DNA from 3 places in the Dongia soli genome. Region 2 is predicted to be linked to each of the others. Evidence: riboswitches for the same ligand, from Rfam matches in the RefSeq annotation. Region 2 holds a riboswitch; each other region holds the start of a gene.

Region 1 (10,511 bases), on a different contig from region 2:
CCACCTTCATGAAGCCCTTGGTTTCATCCCGCTCGACCGCGCGCCCGACCCGCGTCATTGGGCGTTTGGACACCAGGATCTTGCGACCCGTACGTGTCGCCTCCGTCTCCGACAGGCCGACGCGCCCGAGTGGCGGATCGACATAGAGCGCATAGGCCGGAATCCGGTCGCTCACCCGCCGATTGCCGCCATCGAGAAGATTGGCGGCGACGATCTCGTAGTCGTTATAAGCCGTATGGGTGAAGGCGCCGCGGCCGTTGCAATCGCCCAGGGCCCAGATGCCGGGGACGTTGGTGGCCAGGCTGTCATCCACGGTAATATAACCGCGGGCATCCGTTGCGATGCCGGCCTTGTCGAGGCCGAGATCGTCCGTGTTGGGCCGGCGCCCGACCGCCAGCAGCAGATGCGAGCCGATCACGGCCGGATCGCCGGCTGTGCAATCGACATCGACCGACACGCCGTCGGGGTGGGGCTTGAACCCGATGCAGCTGGCGCCGGTGCGTACCGCAATCCCCTCGTCGGTGAGGATCTCGCGAACCGCCTCCGACACGTCCTCGTCCTCGCGCGCGATCAGCCGCGGCCCCTTCTCGATGATCGTGACCGCCGCGCCGAAACGCCGATACATCTGGGCGAATTCAAGCCCGATATAGCTTCCGCCGACGACGACCAGATGTCGCGGAACGGTATCGAGCTCAAGGATCGACCTATTGGTGAGGTAGTCGACCACGCCGACACCGGGCATGTCGGGCACGCTCGCGCGGCCGCCGACATTGACGAAGATGCGCGGCGCCCGCAGCTGGCTGTCGCCCACCCGGACAACATCCCTTCCCTCGAACCGGGCATGGCCTGTGATGACCGTCAGGTTGTCCATGCCGCGCAGCCATTTTTCGACATTCGTGCGCGCATTCCTTGACACGGTATCGGCCCGGGCCTTGACCCGCTTCATGTCGATCTTGACCGGACTCTCGATGGTGACCCCATAGTCGGCGCCGCGCCGGGCAAGGTGGGCGGCATAGGCGCTTGCGACCAGTGTCTTGGTCGGCATGCAGCCGGTATTGACGCAGGTTCCGCCGAACAGCTTGCGCTCGATGAGCGCCACCTTCATGCCGGCGGTGGTCAGCCGGCCGGCCAGGGATGGTCCCGCCTGTCCAGCCCCGATGACGATGGCGTCGAAGGATTGAGTCATGTCGTGGGTCCTCGATGAATGCCGCGCCGAGGATCGCGACGGCGCCCTCCATCACGGCGGTAAGCTGAAATTGTCCGACCAAAGCTGGTCGCACCGGGTTTACGGTCGGTGCCGCTCCTCATGAGGGCAGCGGCTTGCCGGCCTGTTCCTGCACAACGTATTCCGCGTACCAGTCCGCCCAATTCGCATCATGCTGGCCGGTCCGCTTCTCATGCTCGCCATGAGCGGCGGCGGCCCGTCGGAGCGCGGCGGCAAGCTCGGCCGGCGACGTGAATATCGTGTCATCCCCCTCGATGCGTCCGGGCAATCGCGCGGTGACCTCCTGAAGCAGCCAGCCATTGCCATCGGGATCGCGGAACGAGGCGAATGAGCGATAGCTGCGACGCTCGGGATTCGGACCGCCGACCCGAAGCCGGCCAAATAGATAAGGCTCGTCCGCGCCGTCATGCACGTCGCCGCCGTCATGGAACACCTCGCTGATTGCGACGCCGCGGCCAAGCAGGTCGTCACGGGCGGCCGCTATATCGGAGACGATCAGATACAGGCCCTGGGCCGAGCCCGGTGCCGCCGCGGTGACATTTTTGCCGAAGATGACCGAGCCGCCGGAGCCAGGCGGCGTGAACTGGATCACACGGAAACTGTCGCCGCCGGCGAAATCGGCATCGAGCCTCCAACCGAGGCTCGCATAGAACGCCTTCGCGCGGTCAACGTCAGAAACCGGGATGACAACGACTTCGAGTTTTGTGTCGAGCGTTCGCGCTCTGGTCCCGTTTGCAGTTTCTTCGCGCAGCGATGTACTGCTCATGTCGAACTCCTTAGGTTTGGAATGCCTTAAGAGTGACGGCGATCAGGCCGAAGCCGGAGCTTCGGTAAATCTACCATACAGGCCGTGGATTGGCTTGCTTCAAAAGCAGCCTTGCGAAGCCCTGGCCATCACGAATGCACGCCAGCTCCTCGGCCAGCCGCCGCAAAGTAGCGTTCTTCAGTTGCAACGATGGGCCCTCGGGTCAAGCCCGAGTGTGACAACCTGGCCGGATGTCGGCATTGTGCCAAGGGGAATGGTTGTGCTTCCGGTCATTGCACACGGATCATGCACACTTGCTGTCACCCACGGACTTGATGCGAGGGTCCACGGCAGAGGCCGCTACGCCGTCACGTGAGGCGGGCAACCTTGTTGCCGCCAAGGTCGTGCAATGAGCGTCGTCGACAGGCCGGCCTTCAGGCCGTCTGCTTAAGCGCCGCCTGGCCGATTTCAGCGATATCGAAAGGTGTCGTCTGGTAGATCTCGTTGATCCAGTTGGCGATCAGGAGATGCGCATGCGACCGCCAGAGATTGCGCGGCGGCTGAGACGCATCGTCATTCGGGAAATAGTTGAGCGGCAGCTTGATCGGCACATTGGCCTTGAGATCGCGGAAATATTCGTCCGACAGCGAGGTCGAATCGTATTCAAGATGATCGAGGATATAGAGGCGCCGGTCCTTGGCATCCTCGATGATCGAGGCACCCTGCTCCTCGCAATAGGTCAGCAGGTTGAGGTCGCAACAGCCGGCGACATCCTCCACCGCGATCTTGGCCCAGCGCGAGACCGGCACGGCGAAATCGTCGGAGAAGCCGTTGAGATAGGCCGAGGACGGCTTCACGACCTTCTGGCGGAAGATGCCGAAGGCCTTCTCGCTGAGCTGATGTTTCGGCAGGCCGTGGAAATGATAGAGCGCGGCCATCGCCCCCCAGCAGACATTCACCGTCGAATGCACATGGGTGCGTGTCCAATCGAAGATATCCTGCAATTCGCGCCAATAGGTGACGTCCTCATAGGGGATCGTCTCGACCGGGGCGCCAGTGATGATGAATCCGTCGAACTTGCGGTGCCGCGCCGTCTCCCAGGACTGGTAGAAGGTGAGCAGGTGATCTTCCGCCGTATTCTTCGATTTGTGATTGCCGATGCGGATCAGCGACAGCTCGACCTGGAGCGGCGTCGCACCGAGCAGGCGCGCCATCTGCAGCTCGGTCTTGATCTTGTTCGGCATCAGATTGAGGAGCCCGATCTGCAGCGGGCGGATGTCCTGGCGGATCGCCACCGCCTCGGTCATGACGCGCACGCCCTCGTTCACCAGGGCGTTGAATGCAGGGAGCTTGTCAGGAATCTTGATCGGCATAACGGTCACCAAAAACGAAAAATATATCGCCTCTGGTCCGCACGCGGCCCTTTAGCGATTTTTTTAACGTGGCTGCAAGCCGGCCGGCCAAATCACCACGAACTGGCTCTTTCTATAGCGAATCCCATCCCCGCCGTCTAGGGGGCGGGCCCGCGGTTCTCCGGGGGCAGGCTTGCATCCGGCACTGGACTGGGCCCTCTAAAACCCGGCCTCCTAGCGGGGAGGCAGCAGGCAGCCTTACCCCAGCGGATCGAGAAAAGCCCGCAATCGGGCCAGATAGGCTTCCGGCTGTTCGACCGGAGCGAGGTGGGAGGCATCGGCGATTACAGCGACCTGGGCACCCGGCACCAGCTTGGCGAAATCGCGGCAGGCGGCGGGGGTCGCCTCGTCATATTCGCCGCAGATGAACAAGGTGGGCGCGGCGATATCGGGCAGGCGCGGCGTCACGTCGAACTGCCGCAGGCTGCCGGTCGAGGTGAATTCCGCCGGGCCCCACATGGTCTGATAGACATTCATATTGCCGTTATTCATCGTCGTGGTGACGATCTCCGGCCAGGGATCGAGGCGGCAGAGATGGCGGCGGTAGAAGAAATCGACCGCCGCCTGATAAGCGGGATCATCGAGTGCGGCCTCACCCAGCAGGAGCGAGGCATGCGGTTCCGGTAGCGCACGGCAATAGGCGGCATTGTCGGCAATCCAGCGATCGGTATTGATCAGCGGCCCGGCGAGGGTGACGCTTTTCAAGCCGGCGGGGCGCTGCGCGGCATATTCCGCCGCCAGGCTGCCGCCCCAGGAATTGCCGTAGAGATGCAACTCCGTCAGGCCGATATCCTCACGGATGGCGTCGATTTCCGAGAGATAGCGTTCCACTGTCCAGTTACGCGGATCCTTGGTGCGGTCGGAACGGCCGCAATCGAGCTGATCATAGAAGATGACCCGCCGCGTATCGGCCAAAGCGGTCAAGGGCAGCAGATAGTCATGCTGCATCCCCGGCCCGCCATGAAGCACCAGAAGCGGCGCCCGCCCCGGATGCGAATCGCCATTGCTGCGATACCAGACGCGCCCACCGGGCACATCGATCCAGCCGCTGGTTTGGGGGGCAGGATAAGCGGGTGCCGGATGATCAGTTGTCATTATGCTCGCCTCGTATCGCCTTGCCGGCGCGCAACGCATCCAATGCAGCGCGGTCGCGCAGAGCCTGTTCCTGTTGCTGGGCCAGGCGCGCTTCGAACAGGCGCTGGGCTTCCTCGTGAATGAGACCGTAGACTTCGAACCAGAGCTGGGCATCGGTCGCCGGGATGAGACGCCCCATCTGCCAGGAACTCGGCTCGCCCCGCCCTTCCAGCCAGCTTTCCAGAGTCTTCACCGAAACGCCGACAGCTGCGGCAAGAGCCTCGCGCTTCAGCTTGCCGACCGGTTCCAGGCGCTTGCGCAAGGCGACCGCCAGCCGCGCCCGATGGGCGTCGCGGCCCTGTATATCGGGATCGATGGCCGGGCTCACATTGCCGAAAACACCATCGTTCTGCCCCTCCAGCTTGCGCCGGGGCCCGCCTTCCGACGGTCGGCCGCCAGCGAAATGAGCGGGAAAGACCGAGGCGAGATAGATTCGGCAGACCCGCTTCGCTTCCGAGCGGTTGAAGGCTTTGGGATCGATCAGGCAGTCGAACCAAAGGCCGTCGATCATGGCATTCAGGCCGACGGCGATCTCCCGCCCCTCGATCTCCTGATAGCCGCCTTCGGCAATGATGCGGTTGCAGAGGGTTTCGGTCTGCTGCAGATAATCGCCTTCCAGCCGCGAGACCACTTCGTGGTAAGCGGAATTGCTGCGCGCCTCGGCCCAGAAGGCGTACCAGATCGAGACTTTTTCGAAATTGCAGACCGAGGGATGGAAGTCGGCCTCGATCATCGCATCGAGTCCCGCCGCCGGCGAGACTTTGCCCTTGTTGATCGCCGATTGCCACAGCGTGGAATATTCATCGGCGATCTGTTCCAAGGTCGCGACCAGCAATTGCTCCTTGGATTTAAAGTAGAAATTGACGATGCCGGGCGATAAACCCGCCTCGCTCGCCACCTGTGTCAGGGTCGCATTGGCATAGCCGAACCGGCCGATGGCGCGGATGGTCGCATCGATCAATTGCTTGCGGCGCACCTCTTTGGATGCTTCAGGCTTCGCCATTTTACCCCTCATAAGGCCCCTTTTGGCGTCGCGTAACCTATCAGGATTCGCAGGGTAAAACATTGAAGAATTTCGCTTTGCTGCGCTTGCGAAATTAAATGATCATTTAATGCAGTAGACAAATTCCGGCCGCTCACCTAGGATTTCTATATCGTTATTTAATATGGTTGCTTCCCCAGCGACAGCAACCGCGCAAATTTCGACGCAAACTAGGGATGACCTACGGGAGCTTTTCATTATGACTTCGATCAAAACCCAGAGACGCAACCTCGCCAAGTCGCAGGCGCACTATAAAGAAGCGCTGAAACATATGCCGCTCGGCGTCAGCTCGAACTTCCGCTATTGGGGCGACGAGCAGACCGTGTTCGTGAAGCACGGCAAGGGTGCCCGCCTCTGGGACATTGATGGCAACGAATATATCGATTACCGCCTGGGTTATGGCCCAGCGATCCTCGGCCATTGCCATCCGGATGTCGATGCCGCCGCGCGCGAAGCCCAGCCGGTCGGCACTGTCTATGCGCTGGGGACCGAGAAGGAAGTCACCGTCGCCAAGCTCATTAAGGAGATGATGCCGGCGGCCGAACTGGTGCGCTTCTCCAATTCCGGCACCGAAGCGGTGATGGCGGCGCTCCGCCTCGCCCGCGGTTATACCGGCAAGGACAATTACGTCACCTTCGAAGGCTCCTATCACGGCCTGTTCGACGCCACCATGTGGACGGCCGATCCCGACGACATGAAGGATCAGAGCAAGGATCCCAAGATCATCAGCTATGGCCAAGGCATTCCCCAGCTCGTCCGCCAGCTCTTCTGGCAGGTGCCCTATAACGACGCCAACCGCCTGGAAGAGGTGCTGAAGAAGAATCACGACACCATTGCGGCGGTGCTGATCGAGCCGATCCTCGGCAATTGCTGCGGCATCCCCTCGAAGCCGGAATTCATCAAGGCGGTGCGTGAGCTCTGCACGAAATACGGCGTCTTGATGATCGTCGATGAAGTGAAGACCGGCTTCCGCGTCGGCAAGGGCGGCGCCCAGGAGCTTTATGGCATTGAGGCCGATATCTTCACCGTCGCCAAGGCCGTTGCCAACGGCTATCCGATCTCGGCGATCGGCGGCAAGGAAGAGATCATGCGCAAGTACGGCAAGGGCGTTGCCCATGGCGGCACCTATACCGCCCAGGCGATGAGCCTCGCCGCGGCCGAAGCGACGCTCACCATCATGAAGAACACCGATGCGCTGGCACGCACCGCTGCCTATGGCAAGGCGATGCAGGAAGGCATGGGCAAGGTGCTGTCGAAGCGCGGCATTCCCCACAGCTTCACCGGCCATTACAGCATGTCTGGCCTGTTCTTCAGCGCCGAAGCCCCGACCACCTATCGCAACTGGAAGCTCAGCGATTACACCTTCTATGACACGATGGCGGGTTACCTGATCGATATGGGTGTCATGTGCGAACCGGATAGCCGCGAGCCGTGGTTCATCTCCGCCGCCCACGACCAGAAGTGCCTGGAAGAGACGCTGAGCAAGTTCGAAGAAGCCGTCGATCTGACCCTGGACGAACTCTCCAAGGGCCGTGACACGGGCGAAAAGAAGCTGATGCCCGGCATCAGCGGCTAAGCGAACAGCATCCTCTCGCTTCCGGCGAGCAACTGAACCGGCGCCCGGGAGACCTGGCGCCGGTTTTCTATTGCCTCGGCACTGTGCTGATTCCGAATTCAGTCAGTGCCGAACCGGGTCCTCACTCTCTTGCGTTCATCCCGCGTCGCTTGCAACAACTCACTTGTCACCCTCGGACTAGATCCGAAGGGTTCCATGGTTGAGGCTGGCACGATGTTCTGTGAAAGGCCGACATGCCATCATGCAGGTGCCGTTCAGGCGTCACGATGAGCCCCGGATCAAGTCCGAGGGTGATGCCAGGAACTGGACAGCGCCCTGATCCTGTCTGACGAATTCGCCGCCTGCTTAACTCAACTGTCACCAAGCTTGCCTTCTATGGCCTTACGGTCGATAGGATATCATCACCTGCGAGGCATAGCGGGAGAGCGTGAACTTTTCACATTGGTTCAAGTTCCAGGCGCATAATGGGCTAGCGGACACTTTGCCGCAGGGGTTCGTACATATAGAATTTATTGAGAGCTTTTACTCGGAGGTCTACGGCACACGCGAAGTTGAACGTGACATGGGAGAATAGCATGCGCAAATTCGTTATAGCCGTCGCTCTATGCAGTCTTGCCGCCCGAGCCGCCAGGCGGATTTGCCGTTCTGGGCGCGGTCGCCATGGTATCTGTCACCTGCGACCGCATCTCCGGCGACATCGGCTTCGGCGCCGGTTCATCTAATCAAACCGGTCACCGTCGCGACGAGGCCGTATCGGGCGCCAACACAATTATGACTGATACGGAGAATGATCATGCGTCGCTTTGCACAACCCATCCCCTATATTCAGGGCCCCTGTGTCCAGGTCCGTGCGGAGGGTTCGGTGCGGCGGTCCTCAATGCTGTCGCGCTCCCTGCTGATGCTGGTGCTCGCCGGGACCCTCAGCGCAAGCCTGCCGGCTGTCAGCCACGCCCAGGATGTGGGTGACGACCTCAATGCCGCCGGCCAATCGGTCAAGGAAGGCGCCAAGGATACCGGCCATGCCATCGGCGACGGTGCCAGGGATGTCGGCCATGCCATCGGCGAAGGCGCCCGCGATACCGGCCACGCTATCGGCGAAGGCGCCAGCGACGCCGGCCATGCGATCAAGGAAGGTGCCCAGGATACCGGCGACTTCGCCAAAGACAAAACCCAGGAAGCCCGCAGCGGTATCGGCGGCTTCTTCCACCGCGTCGGCAACTGGTTCTCGGGCGGCGAATAGACGTACCGGCTCTTCCTTATCAAGAACACGCCGCAGACGCCTTGTGCCGTCTGCGGCGTTAGCTTACCGGACTCCGGCATCCCGTGCAGATCATCTGGCTTGCATTCGTGCCGCAATCGGCCGCCATCCTGCCGGTGATGAGGACTTCGCCGAGCTGCTGAAGAAGACGGTCGAGGACATGCATGGCGATGGCACGCTGAGGAGATTGTCGCTGAAATGGTTCGAATTCGACATGACACAGCGCTGAGCGGTTTCCGACGAACAGTAAGCAAATGCAAATGCGATTGAGGCTGGCAACCGGGCCCGATCCTGAGACCACGCCCGGGGAATGTGATCAGTCCTGCAAGGCCAGGCCCGGATGCTTCACCTTTGCCCTGATATCGGCATCATAGAAGCGGGCACTGACGAAGCCGAACAGGGTCCAGCCGAGGAAGATGCAGAGCCCACCCAGCATCAGCGCCTCGGTCCCGGAGCTCCAGAGCGCATAATAGCTATAGGCGGCGCCGATCAGGGCGATGACGTTGGTGAATATCTGCTTGGAGCGCGGCACCCGCCTCACCTTCTGGATCGCGAAGATCGCCGCCATGCACATGACATAGGGCACGAGATTGGTGACCACGGCGAGATTGACGACACGCTCGAATTGCGCGCTGAGATTGGGGCTGATGGTCATCAGAGCGAGCGCAACCTGGGCTACAAGCAGCACGAGCATGCCGATAATCGGCGTGCCGTTCTTAGTCGCCCGGCCGAAGATCGGTAGGAAATAGCCGACATCGGCGGAGCTTTTGAAGACCTGTGCCACGGTGAACTGCCAGCCGAGCAAAGAGCCAATGCAAGCGATCACCATCAAAGCCATGACGATGCTGCCGACCATCGGCGAGAACATATGCGCAAAGGCAAGGCCGAAAGGTGCCGTCGATGCCGCCAGTTCCTGATCCGGAATGATGCCGGCGATCACGTTGGTGGAGAGAATATAGATGACGGCAGCGCCGAGCGTGCCGCCCATGACGGCAACCGGAACGTCGCGTTCGGGATTTTCCACCGCATCGGCATTGGCGCAGGCTGATTCCAGCCCGAGAAAGGCCCAGAGGGTCAGGGAGATCGAGGCGCCGACCGCCGTGCCGAAAGGCAGGTTGTTTGGGTTCCAGGCCGCGAGCCAGGTCGAACCGCTGAACCAGAACCAGCCGAGGAGCGCAACCGCGACCACCGGAATGATGACGCCCCAGACCGTCACCGCGCCGATACGGCCGGTGATGCGGGCGCCGCCGAAATTGGCGACCGTGGTGATGATGAGGAGAACGATCGACCAGATGCAGGTCTGCAGCGGCGACAATTCCATATTGAACAACACGACCAGATAGCCGACGGCGGTGATCGCGATAGCGACATTGGCGATCACCAGGGACAGGCCATATGTATAATTCGCCATGTAATTGCCGCCCTTGCCGAAAGCATATTCGGCATAGCCACCCATGCCGCCCGGCTTCTTGCTGAGCATGCCGCAGCGGGCGAAGACATAAGCCAGGGCGATGGAACCACCCGCCGTGATGGCCCAGGAAATGATCGAGATGGTGCCGACCTGAGCGAGTTTGGTCGGGAGCATGATAATGCCGGAGCCCATCATGTTGACGGCAGTCAGAATGGTGAGCTGCCATACATTCATTTTACTGCCTTGCGCACTCATTCCAACCTCCATCGCGAGAAGCGTAATCCGTTCTGCACAAATTCATTGTCGGACGTGATGACTCGGCGGCTTTCGGATATTTCTCTCCGAGATAAAAACGGGCAACCGAATTGAAACCGGAGCATCGGCCAAGGCAATAGCTTGGCGTACCTTCGTATGACGTTTTATGTCAGTCTCGGTCGGTGGATCCCCGTGGCACGGCTGCTCGCAGCTCGCGATCATTGGGATGCAGCGCACAACAAAAAGCAAGCATTTTCTGTTTAACCTAAATAAAGCTCGGTAATAAGCGCCACTGGGAAGCGGGTCTTACACCGTTTGTTGGCGCCGATATTTGCCGACTGAGTCCAAGGAACCCGCGCATAACGCATGCGCCAAGGAGGAGCGATGAAATCGCTATTGAGCAGTTGGCCCTTCTGGGCGTTTTTGTCCGCAGCCTTCGCGGCATTGACGGCG
Region 2 (10,511 bases):
ACCCTGGCGCTCGGCCGCTGCCACATAAAGCGCAAGCAGCCAGGGCGCCGTGGCATTGATCGTCATCGATGTATTCATCTGATCGAGCGGCAAGCCATCCATCAGCGCCAGCATGTCGCCGAGATGGCTGACCGGCACGCCGACCTTGCCCACCTCGCCTTTGGCCAAGGGATGATCGGCGTCATAGCCGGTCTGAGTCGGCAAATCGAAGGCAACGCTGAGACCAGTCTGGCCGCGCATGAGGTTGGTGCGATAGAGCTGGTTAGAGGCCCGCGCTGAGGAATGACCGGAATAGGTCCGGAATAGCCAGGGCTGATCCCGCTTGGATCTCTGGTTTTTTGCCCGTTCGTCGGCCGGTTTCTTCATGTCTGTTCTCCCCATCCTCATGCTGCACCGCAATATAGCGGGGGAAGAAAGGTGACGGCAAGACAGCGCGGCTGCCTGAATAACGCGGAAACGACATCCGGCTCTTATCCGGCGGTCAGTCGGCGTCGTAAGGCGGATCTTCCGGCCAGCGCGGCAGGTGATGGACAAAGCGAGCCAAGAAACTTGCTTCGATGCCCAGCCATGACTACTTGGCGCCAGAGCATTCGCATCGTCCAGAGTACCCAACATCACGCCGACAGAGCGCTGCTCGTCATCGGTCATATAAATCGGTGTACCGCAGTCTCGGCAAAAATGCCTAGAGGCTATGCCGGATGACTTGAAGGTGGCGGCGCGGCCCTTGGTGATCTCAAACTGATCGACCGGCACCTGGGCCCAAGCCGAGACCGGCGCGCCGCTCCAGCGGCGGCACATATCGCAGTGACAATAATCGGTGGTCGCGTGGTCAGGTGTGAGGCGATAGCGAATGGCACCACAGAGACAACCGCCTTCGAGAATTTTATCGGCGTGATCCCTATCGGCCGGCGCCATCTACCTTCCCTTTCCGGTACCAGGCGCCAGCCGACATTATAGCCTGCTGCTTGCGCAGCTTCGCGTTAAGCGGCCTTCAGCGCCTCGAGCAGATCATCGAGCAGATCATCGACATCCTCAAGTCCGATCGAAAGACGGATCATGCCCTCGTCGATACCCTGCTTCGCCCGTTGCTCCACCGTCAGCCGCTGATGCGTGGTGGTCGCCGGATGGGTCGCCAGAGACTTCGAATCACCGAGATTGTTGGAGATCAGCACCAGCTTCAGCGCATTCAGGAAACGGAAGGCGGACGCCTTGCCGCCGGCCAAGTCGAAACCGACCATCGTACCGCCCGCCGCCATCTGCCGGCGTGCCAATTCCGCCTGGGGATGGCTGTCCAGCGTAGGATAATGAACCTGCTTCAGCTTGCTGTGTCCCTGCAGCTTCTGCGCGATCTTGAGGGCATTGGCGCTTTGCTTTTGCACCCGAAGTTCCAGCGTCTCCAGACCCTTCAACAGGATCCAGGCATTCATCGGCGAAAGCGATGGGCCGGTATGGCGGAGGAACGGCTGCAAGGTTTCTTCGATGAACTTGCGGCTGCCGAGGATGACACCACCCAGCGACCGGCCCTGGCCGTCGATATGCTTGGTCGCCGAATAGACCACGACGTCCGCGCCTTGCTTCAGCGGCTGCTGCAGCAGTGGCGTCGCGAAGACATTGTCGACCACCACACAGGCGCCGGCTTTATGGGCGAGTTCGGCCACCGCGGGCACATCGACCAGACGCAGACCGGGATTTGACGGCGTCTCGAGGAACACTGCCTTGGTCGGCTTGGAGAGGGCATCGCGCCATTGATTGAGATCCCGCCCGTCGACAAAGGCTGTCTCCACGCCCCATTTGGGCAGGATTTCCCCGACGATATACTGACAGGAACCAAATAGCGCATCGGAGGCGACCACCCGGTCACCCGCCTTCACTTGGCATGCCAGCGCAGCGAATACCGCCGCCATCCCGCTGGCCGTCGCCCGCGCCATTTCAGCACCTTCGAGCAGCGCCATGCGCTCTTCGAACATCGAGACGGTGGGATTCCCGAAACGGGAATAGACGAAACGCGGCTGGCTGTTGTCGAACGCCGCTTCGGCCTCCTCGGCGGTTTCATAGACATAGCCGGACGTCATGAAAATGGCTTCGGATGTTTCTTTATATTGCGACCGCAACTGGCCGCCATGCACCAGGCGGGTTGCCGGGCGCCAATTTGGCTGGATGTCTCGCTTGACCGTCATTCTCGCTTCTCCCGCCGGGCATCGATTCGCCCGGGCACTAACTGGGCACAAAAAAACCTCGACCGGACAGGTCGAGGTGATATGCCTCTTGACCTTTTAGCTGCTTGTTTAACGTGGCCGCAATCCGGTTCAAATCACCACGAACGGAGGGAAGTATTCATGCAGCAGGACGATTGTCAACAGGCGCCGGCAAGATCGGCTGTATCACCGTTGCGTGACCCGGCCGCTATGCGTCGATATCCCCTTGTGAAGCGCAAAGTATTGTGCAGCATCTCCCGTGGGTATCCACTTCAGGTTGTCCTGGATCAGGCAATTGTGGATTTCGGTTACACAAGAAGGTTAAAAATGCCGTCCATTGCCGTTCCTCGGTAGTTAAGCAAGAATACGGACATGCAAGATCCGACACCACCCTCGATATCCCGCCCCTTGAGCCGATCAGATGCGCGGTCGGCCTGGCTTCGTCGCTGCCGGCTGGTGAGCCATAGTCTCGTGCTTTTGTCGCTGGCCGGTTGCGACAGTTCTGTTTTTCCGTGGCTGCCGGTGGAGCCGATGCCGGCCCAACAGGCGTCGAAAGCCGGGGAGCCCAGCGTCACCCGGGGCAAACCTGCTTCCAGCCCCTCGACGACCCGAACCAAGGCGACCAAGCCAAAAGCAAAAAAACAGACCACGTCCAATCCGGCAGCAGCGGCACCGAGCGAACCAGCAACACCTGAACCGACGGAAGAGGCACCCCCGCCCCCGGCAGCCGGCCAGCCCAATGACATGATCGGCCAGAACGAGGCCGGCATCCGGTCGCTGGTGGGCGATCCCGCGACCACCCGGAACGAGGGATCGACCACGGTCTGGTCTTACCGGAAAGAGGGATGTGCCTTGGACCTTTTTCTATTCTACGACGTTAAGACGGGTGAACGTCGGGTCCTGACCTATGAAATAAAACCGGAATCGACGGACAACAACGCTATACAGGTTTGTTACGACAAGTTCCGCAATGTCTAAAGCCGCGCCCCCAATCATTGTCGTTGTCGATGATGACGATCTTTTTCGTCCCTTGCTGGTCGGCAATCTGCGCGAAGCCGAATATGAGGTCAGCGATTTTCCGGCACCGGATGCCCTGCTTCAGCACCTGAAGCAAAATGTCATTGAGGCCGATCTATTTATCCTGGACTGGAAGATGCCGGGCATGACCGGTTTCGAGTTGCTGAAGGAACTACGAGACTTGGGCATCGCCACGCCGGCTTTGTTCCTGACTTCCCTCGACGACGTGCTTTATGAAGAATCCGCCTTGCGCGAAGGTGCTGCGGATTTCGTCGGCAAGACCCGCAGCTTCGCGATTTTGCGTCACCGCATTGAACGGATCCTCGGCGCGCTGCCCGCCAATCCTTCGACCAGCCCGGCAGCGCCAGCCAATATCGGTGCCCTGACCCTGGACAGCGCACAGCATCGCGTTACGTGGCGCGACAAAGTCGTCGAGTTGACCCTGGGCGAATTTCGGGCCGTGGAACTGCTGGCCACATCCGGGCGCGATGTTAGCTATCGTGAAATCTACGACACCATGCGGGGGGAAAATTTCATCGCCGGGGCCGGGCCGGAAGGCTACCGTGCCAATGTTCGCGCCCTGGTGAAACGGATCCGACAGAAATTCACCGAAGCGGATAGCGGTTTCACCGCCATCGAGAATTACCCCGGTTACGGCTATCGGTGGAAGTCGGGCAATGCATAGAGTTTTGCGGCTTTTTGGGGGATCGCTCACCGCAAAGCTTCTGCTGCTGGCCATTGTCTTTCTGGTTGTGCCGGCGATCCTCTATGGCCGGTTCGAAAACGCGGATCGCGAACGCCAGGAATTGCTGCTGCGAAATCTGCAGATCCAGGGCCGGCTGGTCGCGCAAAGCCTGGAAACCGGGTTGCGGTCTTTGGGTCCCAAAGCTGTGGTCGAGGCCGCGAAGGTGGTCGATGAACTGGGCCGCGGCGAATTGCGCATCAAATTGCTGCTGCGCCCGACCGGCCAAGGCGACAGCTTCTATTATGTCGCCTCCAGTCCGCATGTCGATGCTGGCTATTTAAAGGCCGAGCAGCAGAGCCTTACCGATACCGGCGTTCTCTCCCATGTCGAACAGAGCTGCGGGGGAAATCAGCCACTTTCCACCCAGTTCACCACCCCATCGGGTCAGATCGAGCTGCTCACCTCGATCACGCCCTTCTATACCGATCTCGGTTGCTGGGCCGTCATCACCGCTTACGCCCAGAGCGATCTCGCCGGCGCCTCGTTGACACAACCTTTCGCCCAGACGCCGGCTGTCCGTTTGGCCGCTTTGTTTTATGGCCTGATCGCCGTTCTGTTCCTGATCCTCGGCGGCACCATGTGGTTGAGCTTGCGGCGCTTTGCCGATCTCGCCCGGCAGATTCGCCGCGGCCGCACGCCGGTCGGCCGATCCTTCGCAGAAGCCTCGCCCGTGCCCGAACTGGCATCCGTGGCTGGCGAGTTCGATCGGCTGGTCGCCACCCTCCACGCCTCGGCCCGCAGCATCCGGGATGCCGCGGAGGAGAATGCCCATGCCTTCAAGGCGCCGCTGGCGGCAATCGCCCAATCCCTCGAGCCGCTCCGACGGCTGACCGAGAATGAGCCGCGCGGTCAACATGCCGTGCAGGTTATCGACCGGGCGATTACCCGGCTGGACGGCCTGGTCGCCGCCGCCCGCCGGGTGGACGAGACCATCGCCGAACTGATGAATGCACCGCGTCAGGCGGTCGATCTCAGTGCTCTGCTGCAAAACATGACGCGCGGCTTCAACGATTCGCAAGGAACCCTCCCGGCCCATCAACGCGTGCGTGTCGAAGTGACCGCGAGCCAGCGCGTGCGGGTCGCCGGGACGGAAGAAGCAATCGAAACAGTTGTCGAAAACCTGTTGGATAACGCCATCAGCTTTTCCCCCGCCGGTGCAACAGTGCGGGTACAGTTGCAATCCAAAGGCGGTGTCGCCCGCATGACCATTGAAGATCAGGGTCCCGGCGTTGCGCAGGAAGACCTGGAACGTATCTTCGAACGGCATTTTTCCCATCGCAGCGAAAGCCCCGCCTTCGTCAACGGCGAGGTTCTGGGTTCCGACACGCATTTCGGTATCGGCTTGGCGATTGTTCGACGCAATGTCGAGCTGATGGACGGCTCCGTCATCGCCGAGAACCGCGCCGAGGGCGGCCTGAAGGTAACGGTACGGCTTCCTGTCGCGGCGCCAACCAGCTGACCGCAATCCTTGTGACGAGAACGCTTTCTTATTTCGCCAGTTACGTCACAGCTTTGTCACAGTTTTGATGCAAGCCTAACGGCGCCCTCCCCTCCTAGCTTAGAGCGAGACAGTTAGCTGCATCCTCGCGTATGCGAGCTAAGCGGCTTTCAGTCGTTAAATTTAGCGATCGCAACCACTACAGAGGAGCTAGATCGTTTCACCAGCGCCACGGACTTCGCCGTCGAGCCCCCAACATGACCGAAGTCCGATATGCGCGTCCCAGAGCCGGTCCCAGCCGGCCATTTCCCAACTATCCGGATTGGATCTCGTCCGGCTCGTGACCTTCGAGATCTGTGCTGGAAGCCGGCCTCCCAGGGCCGGCTTTTTTTGCCTGCATTCCACCTCTGAGAGGCTTGTTTAGACCGGTGCGAGACTGGCGACGGCACGCCGCCGATCGATGCTTCGCGAAGCGAGGCATAGGAGAAGCGCGCAGAGGGCGAGGCCGGCACCTACCCATGGCAAAGCCGCATAATCGAGACCTAATGTCAGCGCTGTACCGCCAATCCAGGCGCCGCTCGCATTGCCAAGATTGAAGGCACCCTGATTCAGCGTGGAGGCGAGATTGGGCGCGTCGCGCGCCTTATCCACAACGCGAATCTGCAGCGGCGATACCAAGGCAAAATCGATCATGCCCCAGACGAAGATCGTGACAATCGCCGGCCAAGTGAAGTGGCTGGTGAAAGCGAAGATCGCGAGCACAGCCGCCAGCGACCCGAGCATGCCGATCAAGGACGGCATCAGTTTCCAATCCGCGAGACGGCCGCCGAAAATATTGCCGACAGTGATCCCGACGCCGAAGAGAATAAGCACGCCTGCCACCGTCCTCGGATCAAGGCCCGTTACATTCCGCAACAACGGCGTTATGTACGTGAAGACGCTGAACAGGCTGGCGGAAGCGACAACACTCATTGCCATAGCCAGCAGGACCTGCACATCGCCGAGCACCCGGAACTCGCGCGACAGGCTGCCCGCCTCGTGACGGATCCTTGCCGGCAGACAGATGGCGAGCGAGATGGCGGCGATGCAATTGATACCGACCACGGCCCAGAAAGTCGCCCGCCAGCCGAGCATCTGGCCCAGCGCCGTGCCCGCCGGCACCCCGAGAATATTAGCGATGGTCAGCCCCGCAAACATCAAGGCAATTGCCCTTGCCCGTTGTGTGGGCGGCACGAGATCGGCCGCAACGACAGCGCCGATGCCGAAAAAAGCCCCATGGCAGAAAGCGGTGACGACACGCGCCGCCATGAGAAATCCATAAGTCGGCGCAATCGCGCAGAGCAGATTGCCGATGATAAAGACGCAGGTGAGGCCGATCAGCGTGGTCTTGCGCGGCAGCCGATTGGTGATCATGGCCATGATCGGTGCGCCCACAACCACACCCAGCGCATAGCCCGTAACCAGCAGCCCGGCGGCCGGAATAGTGACCCCAAGATCGGCCGCCACGTCGGGCAGCAATCCCATGATGACGAATTCGGTGGTGCCGATGCCGAAGGAGGCAATGGCCAGAGCAAGAAGCGGCAGCGACATTGATCGATCCGAAGTCGAGGGGATTAAGGAAGATGAACGCCCTTATCCTAGCAGGATGGTGCGTCGCAACAATGACAACGGTTTCAGCCCCGTCATGCGGGAACTTCAACCCATTGTGACCGAATCCGGTCGATTTTAGACAACGGCGCTCGCGCATTTCTGGCAATCTGTTGGCGGGAAGATGATCGGTCAGTCTGGGTGATGGCGGCCGAGAGAAATAAAATTACAATAACTCCATGCGTCACGCTCAATTGATGCGTCGCTGTTGCCGGTAACGCACATTTATGACAAATCATCGTTGCGCTTCCGCATCTGCGAAGGCATCATGGCCGTAATGCTGCGACCGCGAAGAAGCAGCGACATCGACAAGAACAAGGGGAATGAAAAGATGACCGATACGGCGAAGGTTGTTCCACTGCATCAAGGTACCAGCGCGACGCCCGGCGGCGCGAACGCCGGGGGCCGGCCGGTGAAGGACCTTTATGAAATCGGCGAGATTCCGCCCCTCGGCCATCTACCCTCCAAAATGTATGCCTGGGCCATTCGCCGCGAGCGCCACGGCCCGCCGGAACAGGCGATGCAGGTCGAGGTGGTGCAGACGCCAAAGCCCGACAGCAACGAGGTCGTGGTGATGGTGATGGCCGCCGGCGTCAATTACAACGGCATCTGGGCCGGCCTCGGCAAGCCGATCTCGCCTTTTGACGTGCATAAGGCGGAGTTCCATATCGCCGGCTCCGATGCGTCCGGCATCGTCTGGGCCGTCGGCTCGAAAGTGAAGCGCTGGAAGGTCGGCGATGAGGTCGTCATCCATTGCAATCAGGATGACGGCGATGACGAGGAATGCAACGGCGGCGACCCGATGTTCTCGCCCAGCCAACGCATCTGGGGCTATGAGACACCGGATGGATCCTTCGCGCAATTCACCTGCGTGCAGGCCCAGCAATTGATGCCGCGCCCCAAGCATATCACCTGGGAAGAGAGCGCCTGTTATACGCTGACCCTGGCAACTGCCTATCGCATGCTGTTTGGCCATCGTCCGCATATCCTGCGGCCCGGCCACAACGTGCTGGTCTGGGGTGCCTCCGGCGGCCTGGGCTCCATGGCGATCCAGCTCATTGCCACCGCGGGCGCCAATGCGATCGGCATCATTTCCGATGAGAGCAAGCGCGATTTCGTCATGGCGCTGGGCGCCAAAGGCGTCATCAACCGCAACGACTTCGATTGCTGGGGCCAGTTACCCGATGTCGACGACACCGAGGGCTACAACGCTTATATGAAAAAGTGCCGTGAATTCGGCAAGGCGATCTGGAATATCACGGGCAAGGGAGTCGATGTCGACTTCGTCTTCGAACATCCCGGCGAGGCGACCTTCCCGGTTTCTTGCTTCGTGGTGAAACGTGGCGGCATGGTGGTCTTCTGCGCCGGCACGACCGGCTACAACCTGACCATGGATGCGCGTTTTGTCTGGATGCGGCAAAAACGCATCCAGGGCAGCCATTTCGCCAATCTGCTGCAAGCGGCCCAGGCCAATAATCTGGTGGTCGAGCGCCGTATCGATCCTTGCATGTCGGAAGTATTCGGCTGGAACGACATTCCGATGGCCCATACCAAGATGTGGAAGAACCAGCACAAGCCGGGCAATATGGCGGTGTTGGTGCAGGCCAAGCGCCCTGGCTGCCGCACTTTGGAAGATGTGATCGAGGGCTGAGGACCACTTCATGCCCCATGCGCAAGTGAAAACGGCGGCGCCGGCCGCCGTGATCGACAGCCTTCTGCCCGCTTGCCGGGCAGGATTGACGGCCGCCGAAACCATGCTGGACGCCGCGAGATCACGTCTGGTCACCGATGTGACGAGCGGCGGCAAGATCGATGCGCGCGCCTTCGACGCGGCTCAATTCGCCGCCCACGGCTTTGCCTGGATGGCCACCTATGTCGAAGCCCTGCGGCAGATGCTGGACTGGGCGGAACGCCTGCAAGCGAGCGACCGCCTGCGCGAAACCGAGCAATTGATCCTGCAAATCGGCTTCGGTGAATATCTGGCCCAACTCAGGGGCGGGCTGGCGATGAGCCAAGGCGAGATTGTCCGGCCAAGCGATCTTGGCCTGACCGCACATGAGCTGGCTCATCTCGATCCGGCCCGGAATCTGATCGAGCAGGGCAATAGCAGCATTGCCCGATCACGCCTCGCCGAGCTCATCGCGGAAGGCAATTTTGGCGAAGCGGCCCTGGATGACGATACGCTGCTGATGGTGCAGGAGCAGTTCCGTCGCTTTGCTGAAGATCATCGTGAAGCCGCGCATCAATGGCATCTCAAGGACGATCTCATCCCGCTGACGGTCGTTCAGCAGCTCGCTGAGATGGGTGTCTTCGGCCTGACAGTGCCGGAAGAATTCGGCGGCGCCGGCCTCGGCAAGCTGGCCATGTGCGTCGTCACCGAAGAACTGTCGCGCGGCTATATCGGCCTCGGCTCCCTCGGCACCCGTTCGGAAATTGCCGCGGAACTGATTCGGCTCGGTGGCACCGAGGCGCAGAAGCGGAAATGGCTGCCGAAGCTGGCTTCCGGCGAAATCCTGCCGACGGCAGTTTTCACCGAACCCAATACTGGATCGGATCTCGGCTCACTGCGCACCCGGGCGGTTAAGGACGGCGACATCTATCGCATCACCGGCAATAAGACCTGGATCACCCATGCCGCCCGCACCGATGTCATGACCCTGTTGGCCCGCACCGATCCGGAGAGCAAGGATTATCGCGGCCTTTCCATGTTCATCGCCGAAAAGCCGCGCGGCACGCCGGAGAACCCCTTCCCGGCCAAAGGCATGACCGGCGGGGAAATCCCCGTCCTCGGCTATCGCGGCATGAAGGAATATGAGCTCGGCTTCGACGATTTCGAGGTCAAGGCCGAAAACCTGCTGGGCGGCGCCGAAGGCGAAGGCTTCAAGCAGTTGATGGCGACCTTCGAATCGGCGCGCATTCAGACGGCCGCCCGGGCGGTGGGCGTGGCGCAATGTGCCATGGAACTCGGTTTGAAATATGCCTGTGAGCGCATCCAATTCGGCAAACCGCTGATTTCCTTCCCGCGCATCGCCGGCAAGCTGGCCTGGATGGCGGTGGAAACGATGATGGCGCGCCAGCTCACTTATTTCGCCGCGCGCGAAAAGGACAGCGACCGGCGCTGTGATATCCCGGCCGGGATGGCGAAACTGCTTGCGGCACGCGTCGCCTGGAGTAACGCGGATAATGGCCTGCAAATTCACGGCGGCAACGGTTATGCTCAGGAATATCCGATCAGCCGGGTGCTCTGCGATGCCCGCATCCTGAACATCTTTGAAGGGGCTGCGGAAATTCAGGCGCAAGTGGTGGCCCGCGGCCTTCTCAGCGGGCGGAACTGAGATAGATGCAAATTACGTCCCTCCCTTTTGCCAATTATCGCCGTGTACCCTGGCGCAATGGTGGCGGCCAGGCGATGGATATTGCCGTCGAGCCAGCGGTCGCCGGCAGTGCCGATGATTTCACCTGGCGCGTC
Region 3 (10,511 bases), on a different contig from region 2:
TGAAAGCGCCGCACTACCGGCAGCTTCGGGTGGCGAGCTGTTGGGGCATGACCTGTGTCCGCTAAGTCAATAACGACGACCTTGTTGGTCGTTCTCGGAATTCTTATCGTATTGGGAATCGGCACGGCCGTAGCGCTTGTGAAGGTGGATCCACGGCCGCTCGCCGAACGCTACATCAGCAAGATCTTGGATCGACAATTGCGCATCGGTACCCTGGCGATCCGGTGGGGTAACCCTGTGCATGTCGAGATCGGAGATCTACGTCTTGCCAATGCGCAATGGGGCAGTGCGCCCGACATGCTTCGTGTCGAGCACGTGAGCGCAGAAATCGATGCTAAAGCGCTTTTGTCCGGCGTTCTGCGCTATCAACATCTTACGATCACGAAACCCACGCTGATCCTTGAGCGGAACGCCGAGGGTATCGGAAACTGGCGCTTCGAATCGGGATCTCGAAGTTCGCAGCCGGATCAAGAAAGCGGCTTGTCGGTCGTACCGAAAAATCGGCGGCAATTTCCGACCTTGCTGGATTTTGTCTTGCGGGATGGTCTCGTCACCTACAAGACATATAGCGACCATGTTTTGAAGATCAGATTGGATGATGTCACCATTGGAGCGACTGGTGATGATGCTCTGGTGGAAGTCCAAGCTGACGGTGCCTATAACGATGCGGACATCCGGCTGAAAGGACAGACCCAGTCCTTCACCACGATGCGCGATGCGACCGTTCCTTTCGGCACAACTTTTTCGCTTCGGCGCCATTCCGCGAAGCTGGATTTCACCGGCACAATGCGAGAACCACTCGACTTCGAAGGGGTTCAGGGACCAATCCGAATTACGACCGACAAGTTGAGCGATATACTCAGCATCTTCCACATGAAATTGTCGACCGACCCGGCGGCCACGCTCACGGCGGATCTGTCGCGACAGGGCAACCTTTGGAACTTGATGGATAGCAAGGGCAGCATCGCGACGAGCAGCTTCAAAGGCAAGTTTACGGTCTTGGAGGGAAACCGCGGCGCGACGGATGACGTTTCGGTCGACCTGGCTTTCGATGAGCTGAACCTGGATAAATTGCTCGCCAAGGATGAAGGCGACGATGCCGAGCAAAAGTCCTCTGAAAAAGGATGGACCAAGCTTTCATTGCAAACGCCAGATGAGAATGCACCACGCATCGCCGCCAGAATTGCGGCCAAGCAGATGGTCTATGGCAATATTCGGCTTGGCGATCTGTATTTGGATGGCAAGGTCGGCCCCGGCGATGTGACCCTGAGCGAGACGCGATTTAACCTGGCGAGTTCCCGATTTTACGTAGCTGGAGTGCTAAAGCCGGAAGGGGATGGCAGCCGTCTCACGGCATCCTTGGCGCTGGAAGACGGCAAGATCGAGCGCTTCATCAATCTCCTGTTCGGTGAATCCGCCGATGTTCAGGGCCGTGTCGATGGAAAAGCGGTCATCAATTTGCGCGGTGCCACCCTTGGCGAAGGTCTGAAGACCAGCGATGGCGCACTGGTCTTATCCGTGACGGACGGACGGATTGCACGCGCGCTGCTAGAAAAGATTGCGACCGATCTTCGCGCCTTGTTCCGGCGCGGCACGGGAACCGCCAAAATTTCCTGTATGCTCGGCGTGATGCAACTGAAGAACGGCATGGGAACAATCGAATCCTTCAAGCTGCGCACGCCGGAAGCCAATCTCAACGGTGAAGGGCGCATCGATCTGTTGAATCAGAACGTCGATCTTTTTTTGCAGAGCGAAGCGGATTCGACGGGATTCTTCGCATTGGATGTCCCCTTGCAAATCGCGGGCAATTGGCGAAACCCAAAAATCCGGCCGGCAAGCAAATCGGTTTCGAAGCAAGCAGGCGCGGAGCAGGCAGGAAAGCTTCCAGCGTCGCTTCGTCAACTCGCGGATGGGAACCGCTGTAGCCAGCAATAGGTCGCTCTTGGCGCGCCACTCCCCAGCCTTTCAGTCAAGTTCCTTGGTCATGAGAATGACCCGGACACTTCCTTGCATGACATTTCGCAAGGCAGTGAAGCCGCGCCGGCGATAGAAATGCTCGGCCGTGACCGAGGCCGCAACGGCGAGAGAAAAATATCCATTGGCCGCTGCCAAGCCTTCGATTTCCTCCAGAAGCGCCGTGCCGACACCCTGGCGGTGATAGACCGGGTCGACGAAGAAGCAGCGTAGGACGTTCTTTTCCAGGCTGACCGTACCGACAACGTCGTCGCGCAAGGTGGCGACCAGGAAATGGCGGCCCGCGAGTTCCCGGGCGATGTGGTGAGGGCCAAAACTGGCGGCGATCCGTTCGATAACCGGCGGTGCATAATCACGCGCATTGGTTTCGTGCAAGGCATTCAAGATCGTGCGGCTGATCGCTGCTGCGTCTTCGGTGGTAGCAATTCGGATATCGATATCGGTCCGCAGCATGGCCTGGCCTCGTCTGCCGCCGCCATCATATAGCGAAATGGCGTCTGGCGCCATGAAGCGGCAGGCGACGGCCACTGCCTCTCATGGTTTTGGTTGCCCTCTTGACGTTCGCCATAGCCGGGCGTATTTGTCACCCTCGCATCAAGAGTTGGGCTGACGCCCAACGCCAACCTGCGTACCCGCGCAAGGTGGTGCCCCGAGACCGGGGGATGTGGCCGGACCGGCAACCAAACGGGACCAAGCCGCTGCGTCAGCCCTCCTGTGTTTTAGGAGGGATTTTAATGCCTGATAGTATCGATATCGTGCCCGACCTGTCTCTGGTGATCAGCCCGGAAGACGACGCGATTTTTATATGCACTTGTCTGTACCGCAATCGCCGGGGCATTGCCGAGCGAAGCCTGATTTATGCGGTAGTGCATCGCCGCTTCGGCTTGTGGACTCATGTCTACCGGGTCGTGCCGGATAAAATTATGCCAAGTAAAGCCCTGCAATCGCCAAGGGCCGAAGGGCTGACGGTTTACCTGGAGAAAGCCATCGAAGGTGAGGCGGTCGACCAGGCGCGGGATTGGGTGCGCGATAAATTCAGGGACTGAAATCAAGACTGAGGTTCAATGGGCCGGAATGGCGGCGGCACGTCGATGGCCGGCGAGGCTGGCAAAGTAGGCGAGGGCGCTGAGGGCGGTGATCCAAAAGCTTGCAGGCCAATCGGTATAGTAAGCGAGGACAAGGCCGAGCCAAGCTTCAACCAAAGCCAATCCGGCAGACAGAGCTACGCCGAGGCCGAGCCGGCTGGTCAGCCGCTGTGCGGTCGCCGCCGGTCCGACCATAAGGGCAAAGACCAGCAGCACGCCCACAACCTGCGCGCAGGCGGAAACGGCCAAAGCGACGATGGCCAGAAACAAGATAGAGACCAGGCGCAGCGACACACCCTTCGCCTCGGCCAGCTCGGGCTGAAGGCTGGCAAATAGCAGCGGCCGGGCGATCACCCCCAAGGCGATGAGCGCAGCGGCGCCGATCCCGAACAGGACCAACAACGTGCTATCGCTGACGCCGAAGACATTGCCGAAGAGCAGCGCGGTCGCCTGGGTCGCATAAGCCGTGAAAAAATGCAGGAACAGCAAGCCAAGCCCAAGCGACAGGGACAAAATCACACCGATCGCGACATCACGGCCGCTTAGCTTGTCACCTAAAGCTCCCATACCGATCCCGGCCAGAAGCGTGAAAGCGATCAGGCCGGAAAGTGGCGATCCACCGATGAGGATTGCACCCGTCGCACCGGCAAAGCCGACATGCGACAAGGCATGGCCGGCAAAGGTCTGGCCGCGCAATACGAGGAAAAAGCCGACAACGCCCGCAACGATGGCGACGATGCCGGCGGCGGCGAAAGCATGCTGCATGAAATCATAGTTAAGCATGACGGCGCCCATTATGGGGATCATGGCTATGCGCATGGTCATGGCCGTGATTGTGGCCGTTCTCATGCATATGGGCGTCACGCTCCATGTCATGCTCGCCGGACATCACGAAGATGCGCTCGTTGATGCGAATGACCTCGATGTTGGAGCCATATAGCCGCGACAGGACTTGCCCGTTGATAACCTGATCGACGGTACCAAGAGCGGCATGGCCGTTGCCGAGATAAAGGACCCGGTCCATTGCCGCCAGGAGCGGATTTAGCTCATGCGCGCTGAACAGAACCGCGATTCCAAGCCGTCGCTGGACGTCGCGCACAAGTTCCACCACCACCCTCTGATGATGCGGATCTAGGCTGATCAGCGGTTCATCCAGCAGGAGCAGCTTGGGCCGACCCAGCAAGGCCTGAGCGAGCATCAATCGTTGCCGCTCGCCGCCCGACAGATCACTCAGCGGGCGTTGGGCAAGATTCGTCGCACCGACCAACTCGATCGCTTCCGAAACGACCTGGCGTCGCGCGGGATTGAGGAGGGGCAGGCCCCAGCGATGGCCATCTACACCACTGGCGACGAAATCCCAGCCGCGCAAAGCGAGATGCGGCGCTAGGCTGCGCAATTGCGGCATATAGCCGATTGCCGGATTTCCGCGGACGGCCTGCTCGCCGAGAACCGTGACCTGTCCCGAGGATGGTCTGACGAGGCCGAGAAGGGCGCGCATCAGTGTCGTTTTACCTGCGCCATTGGGGCCCAGAACACCGATGAATTCGCCATCGCCAATGGATAGGCTCACATCGCTGAGAATGAAGCGGCCGCCCAGAGCGATCGTCACCTGCTCAAGCTCGATTGCCGGAATGGAAGTCGACGCCATGCAATTCATCTTACTGCGTTGTTGTGGTGACGCCGGCCGGTACTGGTGACAGCGCTTTTTCGAGTGCCGTCAGCTGGTCCAACATCCATTCCTGGTAGGTCTTGTCGGCTGGCTCCGTTTCACTGACACCTACGATTGGGATGCCGGAAGCTTTGGCAAGATCAAGGAGGCGGCTTGTCAGGTCATCGGTGGTCTGGCTGTTATAAATGAGCGCCTTGACGCGGCGGCTTTTAAGGTCGTCCTGGAACGCGGCGATATCCTTCGCACTTGGCTCGGTATCGTTCATGATCGACCGCTGGAAGCGCTGGTTCCGATCTTCCAGGCCGATGGCCTGCGCCATATAGGCAAAAACCGGTTCGGTCGCCGTTACCGGAACGCCGGCATAGCGGTCATGCAGATGCTGGATCCTATCCCTGAGCGGCTGGAGTGAGGCGAGAAAATCCTGCAGGCGTTTTTTGTAATCAGCTTCGTGCGCAGGATCGGCAGTGATCAAGGCGCTGCTTAACGCCTTCGCCAGCGCCGATATAGTGTTCGGATCGTACCATAGGTGCGGGTTGTCGCCGCTTTGTGTTCTCGTCAAATCGGCGGCGACAATAATGCGAGCCGAAGGCGTCTCGGCCGCTTCCAGCAATTTCTGCACCCACGGGTCATAATCAGCACCGTTATAGATGACCAGCGCTGCATCGGCCAAAGCCCGCGCGGCGGCAGGGCTGGCTTCGAACATGTGGGGATCCTGATCGGGATTGCTAAGGATGCTGGTAACCCTGACGTCGGGGCCGCCCAATTGCTCTGCGACATCGCCGTAGAAATTCTCGGCCGCGACGATGCTCAACCGCTTACCGTCCGCCGCAAAAGTCGTCGGCATGCTGGCCGTCAGCGACAAGGCCAGGGTCAAGGCGGCGAGCAAAACGGGTCGGACGGGCTGCATAACATTCTGGTCCGTGAATGTCATTGACATGTTGTTATATTATATCGTTTCAAATCCTGTCTATGACGAAACCGGTCTTGCCTCAAAATGCCGTGACGCGGATTGAAAATCTTCCCCAGTCTTTGTTAATACCCCGGCGGGGAAGCAAGACGCCCAATAAAGCACACACAGCAGCGACTTCAGCGAGGTAAGAGCATGCAGCGACGGATCGAAACACTGGCGACGGCAACGGTGGTGGCGGGGCTTTTAACCTTAGTTTGGGGTCTTCCAACGCAGGCGCAAAATATCCAGGGCGACCGGCAGGCTGCGACTCAGTTGGCCGCGTGTGAGGCGGGCGATCGGATCGACAGCACGACTGCCGCTGATGCTAGGAAAAAAATCGAGGCGGCGGGCTATCGGCAGGTCCGCAATCTGGTCAAGGGATGCGATAATTTCTGGCACGCATCGGCGGTGAGCAAGGATGGCGGCCAGGGCAGTGTCGTCGTGACACCAAAAGGCGAGGTCTGGCCGGAAGGCAACTGAGCCGTGTCGATTAAGCCATTGGCAAGCCTAGAGTAGCTGCTCCCAAGGCTGGGCGAATAATTCTTTTATCTTCTGCGTGACCGGCCGGTCTTTCCAACTGGCTGCATCGATTTGCTTCGCGCCGACGATATCCTGGGAAAACATGGCGCTTAAGGACTGAGCTGTCTCACGGCCTAGAACGATCGCATCGATCTCATCATTGAAGAGGACGCTCCGTTGGTCGAAATTGGATGAGCCGATAGCCGACCAGACGCCATCGACAATGACAGTCTTCGAATGCAGGACGACGCCCTGTGTCTCGTAGATCTTCACGCCAGCGTCCAGCAATTCGGTATAATGCGAGTGAGCAATTGCAACGGCGGAGGGCGCATCGCTCGTATCCGGTAACAGCAGTCGAACATCGACGCCGCGTTTAGCGGCCGCCGTGATGTCTTCCATGGCTTCTTCCGTCGGAACGAAATAGGCTGCGGTTAACCAGATCGATTTCTCCGCATTGCGAATCGCCGAGAGAAGAGTGACGTAGTAATGCGATAACTGCTGACTAGGTGAACTGCCGATGATACGGACCACCTCTGATCCCTGCGCTCGCAGCGTGGGATAAAAGCTGGTTTGGTCAAGCGGAGGGCCTTTCTGTTCAGCCCAATGGCGCACGAAAAGATCCTGGATCTGGGCCACGGCAGGGCCCTCGATCTGGATATTGGTGTCGCGCCAATGTTCGGGCGAGCCACCGCGAGCCTTTCTGCCGAAGGTGACACTCTCATAGGTGCGGCTGAGATTGACGCCGCCGATTATCGCGAGCTTGCCATCGACAATCAGAATTTTTCGATGGTCACGATCATTCGGAGAATAGTCGTCCTTGGCATCCAGCGGATTGACCGGATTGAATTCGACGGTTTGGATGCCGCCTTTGCGGAGCCGATCCAGAAAGTCCTTGGACAATGAGAGCGAGCCAAAGCTGTCATAGATGACATTGACGGCCACTCCTTCGCGGCGCTTCTGCAACAGCAGATCGCTCAAGTGAGTGCCATCGCTTTCGACATCTTCCAATATATAATATTCCAGATTGATATGCGTTCGCGCTGCCCTGATAGCGGCAAAGATTGCACGAAAGGATTGGGGGCCGTCACGCAGAAGATGAGTCCGGTTACCGGTTGTCAGGGGGTTATCTGATATCGCTTCTTCAATCGCGAGATGCCGTTGCAACATGCCGGTGTCGCCAGCTTCCCTCGTAATGCCGGCTAATATTTGTCTACTGCGCTGGGGCGATACTGGGCCGTTTCCACCATCAATCTTCGGTGTTGTAACTGTCCCAGCAGAGCCATCGATAACTGTATCAACATCCTGCACCGAAGCGCAGCCGACAAGAAGAATGGCGAGGAGAGAGGCTGCGCTATGGCGCAATGGAGAGCACGTAATGCTTGCGGATTGCCACATGGTGCAAGCATGACGAAACTAACGAGATTGAGCAAGACGCAGGTCAGTGAGCTCAGTCACAGCCTCTTGAACGGGTTGTGGGTGTAATGTCCCGCTGACAACGGCCCGTTCAAAACCACCACAAAGCGCGATCACTTTTTCACGGCCCTGTGATCTGGTCATAATGTTGCCTAGATTAGGGAAATAATAATGTTTCAGGGGAAAACTTTCCGTTACCACTCATGACCCAAGCGGACAATTCCTAGGAGAAGCATTCGCTTTTGCCCGGCAATTGGCTTCGAAGCGGGAGTGCTATGATGTTGATGAATCGATTGGGGGATAAACCCCGGTTTGACGTCCGAGTAATTGGCGTTGCTGCGTTCATTATCGTAAGCGCAGCCAGCAGTGCCGCGCTTGCGGATGCCACCCCGGATAATGCCGATCCCATCAAGCTTTTCGTGGATGTGATGGGCGATAAGTTGGACACGACGTTGCAACAGCATGAAGCGACGCCAAGCGATCCCAACAAGCAAATCGATCTCGGCGGTGTTCCGTTGGTCTTGGGAGCGAAGGACGCAGACACGGCTAGTCGGGGCATATCGGCCGGGGCAAATGGACGATATAGCGTGCCGCTCTCGGGTAATTTTTCGCTCATCAACCGCGGCTCGTTCAGCAAGACCAGTTATCTCGAGACGTCCCTGATCGGGTCAATGGCCATGAGCGGAGGATCCGAGCTGCATTACCACAGTGGCGATTTGACGATCGGTTTGCGTCCCGATCTGGGATTTGCCTTTAACGGCATGACGCTGGACCAGCTGAATTACAGTATTAACAGCAATGTCTCGACAAATCTCCCCGGTGGGCTCGTAGCAACAATAACGACCGCTTACGGCCGACAGACGATAGATGGCAGCGACAGCCTCACGACCTCAGGCAATACGACGCTTTCTTATGTTTTTCCGGGTTCGGTCAAGGTGGATATCAATTATGTCTTCCAGCACTCAACTGCAGCGGACAATGGTGGCGATCTGCAGGGCCCGACGCTGAGTGCGACAGTACCCTTCGGCTCGGATATCGATTTCGCCGCCCGCTACTGTTTCACGCAAGTTGCGGGAAACGGCCTCGCGGATCTGCAAATGAATCAGGACGGAACGCAAACGGTCGGCCTGGCGGCGGACTGGAATATCGGCGCGCAAATCGATGCCGATATCAAACTGAAGGCGAGTTATGATTATATCCGTGACGGTGCGACGACGGCCGGACAAACGCAGATACAGCATGCCGGAACCGTCGGGATGGCAATGAAGTTCTGAGCTCCCTTCTATTGCAGCGGCCAGACCAGCATCAGGGATGGCACGCCGATCAAGACGACCAGGACCGATAGCGGCAAGCCAAGCCGCCAGTAATCACCGAAGCGGTAACCCCCGGGGCCCATTACCAGCGTATTGCATTGATGCCCGATCGGCGTCAGAAAATCACAACCCGCACCGATTGCCACCGCCATCAGAAAAGCGTCGGGCTTGTAATGCAATGCGGTTGCGAAGCTTGCAGCGATGGGCGCCATGACCAGCACCGTGGCGGCATTATTGAGAAACGGCGTCACCGCCATCGCGACAACGAGAATGAGACCAAGTGCGCCGTAAGGTGGCAATTGCACCGCCAATTGCGATAACCAACTGGCGATTAGATCGGTTGTGCCGGTCAGCCGCAGCGCATCACTGACCGGAATGAGAGCGCCCAACATGATCAGAATTGGCCATTCGATGTTGTGGTAGGCCTCGCGGAGCGGCAATGCCCTGGTCAAAACCATCAGAACAGCCGCGCCGAAGAAGGCGACTGCCACAGGGACGATACTGAATGCTGTCAGCACCATGGCAGCGGCGAGAATAGCGAGGGGCAGCACCGCGCGACGCATCTTGCCGAGGCGGATGGTGCGGGCCGCTAAAGGCAGGCAACCTAACTCCTGCAAGCGGTCCGGCAGGTTATGGAGATTTCCCTGAAGCACGACGACGTCGCCGAGTCGCAAGCTGATGCTGCCCAATCGGTCGATAATGCGTTGTCCGGTACGGCTGACGGCCAGCAGATTGACGCCGAAACGCTCAAACAAGGCCATGCGTTGGGCCGATAGTCCAATCAGGGGCGAGCTTTCACCGATAACCGCTTCGATCGCTTCGATCTCAGCATGCGGTTCGGTGGCGGCGGGCTGGCGATGATCGGTGGTCAGTTTCAGCTTTCCACGTGTCACCATATTGTCCAAGGCTTGCGGCTCACCTTCCAGCAGCAGGATATCGCTCGCCTGCAATACGGCATCCGGCAGCGGTTTCGATGGCTTCTGAGAGTCGCGCAGGATCGCCGTCACCATGGCGGCGCCGTCAGCGAGACGCTGCAGATCGGCAACGGTCTTGCCGATGACGGCGGAACTCGCCGTTACCTCGGCTTCGGTCGTATAGTTCTTGATATCGAGAGCGGCCTGCATTCCCGCCGTCTCGCGGCGTCGCTCTGGCAGCAGTCTATATCCGAAGATCAAGAAAATGATGCCGACAACGGAAAGGATCGCACCGACCGGGGTGAAATCGAACATGGAGAAGGCGTGGCCGGTCATGTCATGGCGGAGGCGCGAAACGATGATGTTCGGCGATGTGCCGATTTGCGTCATCAGGCCGCCCAACAGCGAACCGAAAGAAAGGGGCATCAAGAATTTCGATGGCGCCGTGCCTGAACTGCGCGCCATCTGAAAAGCGACCGGAATCATGATGGCCAAGGCGCCGATATTTTTTACGAAGGCCGAAAGCAGGGTAACGGTCGCGATCAGTAGGCCAAGCTGTAACGGAACGGATCTGATATGTGGAGACAGGCGTTGCAGCAAGGCTTCCATAATTCCGGTTCTGGCAACCGCGCCGCTCACCACCAGGGCGCTGCCGACGATGATCACAATTTCGTC

Evidence for each region. A riboswitch is a leader RNA that binds a small molecule or an ion and turns the genes downstream of it on or off. The one in region 2 is predicted to bind S-adenosylmethionine.
Region 1: another riboswitch for S-adenosylmethionine. It lies ahead of SMD27_RS22840 (homoserine O-succinyltransferase); the one in region 2 lies ahead of metZ (O-succinylhomoserine sulfhydrylase).
Region 3: another riboswitch for S-adenosylmethionine. It lies ahead of SMD27_RS06825 (hypothetical protein); the one in region 2 lies ahead of metZ (O-succinylhomoserine sulfhydrylase).

Annotation. Positions count from the first base shown of each region.
Region 1 is NZ_JAXCLW010000012.1:54,588-65,098, reverse strand. Features, by position in the region: gene SMD27_RS22850 (FAD-containing oxidoreductase) at 1-1,186, opposite strand, end outside; gene SMD27_RS22845 (VOC family protein) at 1,305-1,991, opposite strand; gene SMD27_RS22840 (homoserine O-succinyltransferase) at 2,405-3,343, opposite strand; SAM riboswitch at 3,375-3,452, opposite strand; gene SMD27_RS22835 (proline iminopeptidase-family hydrolase) at 3,581-4,477, opposite strand; gene betI (transcriptional regulator BetI) at 4,467-5,519, opposite strand; gene SMD27_RS22825 (aspartate aminotransferase family protein) at 5,758-7,134, shown strand; gene SMD27_RS22820 (hypothetical protein) at 7,928-8,374, shown strand; gene SMD27_RS22815 (hypothetical protein) at 8,418-8,621, shown strand; gene potE (putrescine-ornithine antiporter) at 8,709-10,058, opposite strand; gene SMD27_RS22805 (EamA family transporter) at 10,443-10,511, shown strand, end outside.
Region 2 is NZ_JAXCLW010000001.1:12,694-23,204, forward strand. Features, by position in the region: gene SMD27_RS00075 (protein meaA) at 1-366, opposite strand, end outside; partial or broken gene SMD27_RS00080 (GFA family protein) at 568-915, opposite strand; gene metZ (O-succinylhomoserine sulfhydrylase) at 981-2,177, opposite strand; SAM riboswitch at 2,254-2,328, opposite strand; gene SMD27_RS00090 (hypothetical protein) at 2,604-3,173, shown strand; gene SMD27_RS00095 (response regulator transcription factor) at 3,166-3,897, shown strand; gene SMD27_RS00100 (sensor histidine kinase) at 3,890-5,416, shown strand; gene SMD27_RS00105 (MFS transporter) at 5,816-6,985, opposite strand; gene ccrA (crotonyl-CoA carboxylase/reductase) at 7,374-8,693, shown strand; gene SMD27_RS00115 (acyl-CoA dehydrogenase family protein) at 8,704-10,377, shown strand; gene SMD27_RS00120 (HutD/Ves family protein) at 10,383-10,511, shown strand, end outside.
Region 3 is NZ_JAXCLW010000002.1:51,063-61,573, forward strand. Features, by position in the region: partial or broken gene SMD27_RS24120 (AsmA family protein) at 55-399, shown strand; gene SMD27_RS06815 (AsmA-like C-terminal region-containing protein) at 1,072-1,935, shown strand; gene SMD27_RS06820 (GNAT family N-acetyltransferase) at 1,966-2,427, opposite strand; SAM-I-IV-variant riboswitch at 2,561-2,668, shown strand; gene SMD27_RS06825 (hypothetical protein) at 2,637-3,020, shown strand; gene SMD27_RS06830 (metal ABC transporter permease) at 3,036-3,842, opposite strand; gene SMD27_RS06835 (metal ABC transporter ATP-binding protein) at 3,835-4,707, opposite strand; gene SMD27_RS06840 (metal ABC transporter solute-binding protein, Zn/Mn family) at 4,718-5,635, opposite strand; gene SMD27_RS06845 (hypothetical protein) at 5,831-6,157, shown strand; gene SMD27_RS06850 (phospholipase D-like domain-containing protein) at 6,185-7,363, opposite strand; gene SMD27_RS06855 (hypothetical protein) at 7,885-8,883, shown strand; gene SMD27_RS06860 (SLC13 family permease) at 8,892-10,511, opposite strand, start outside.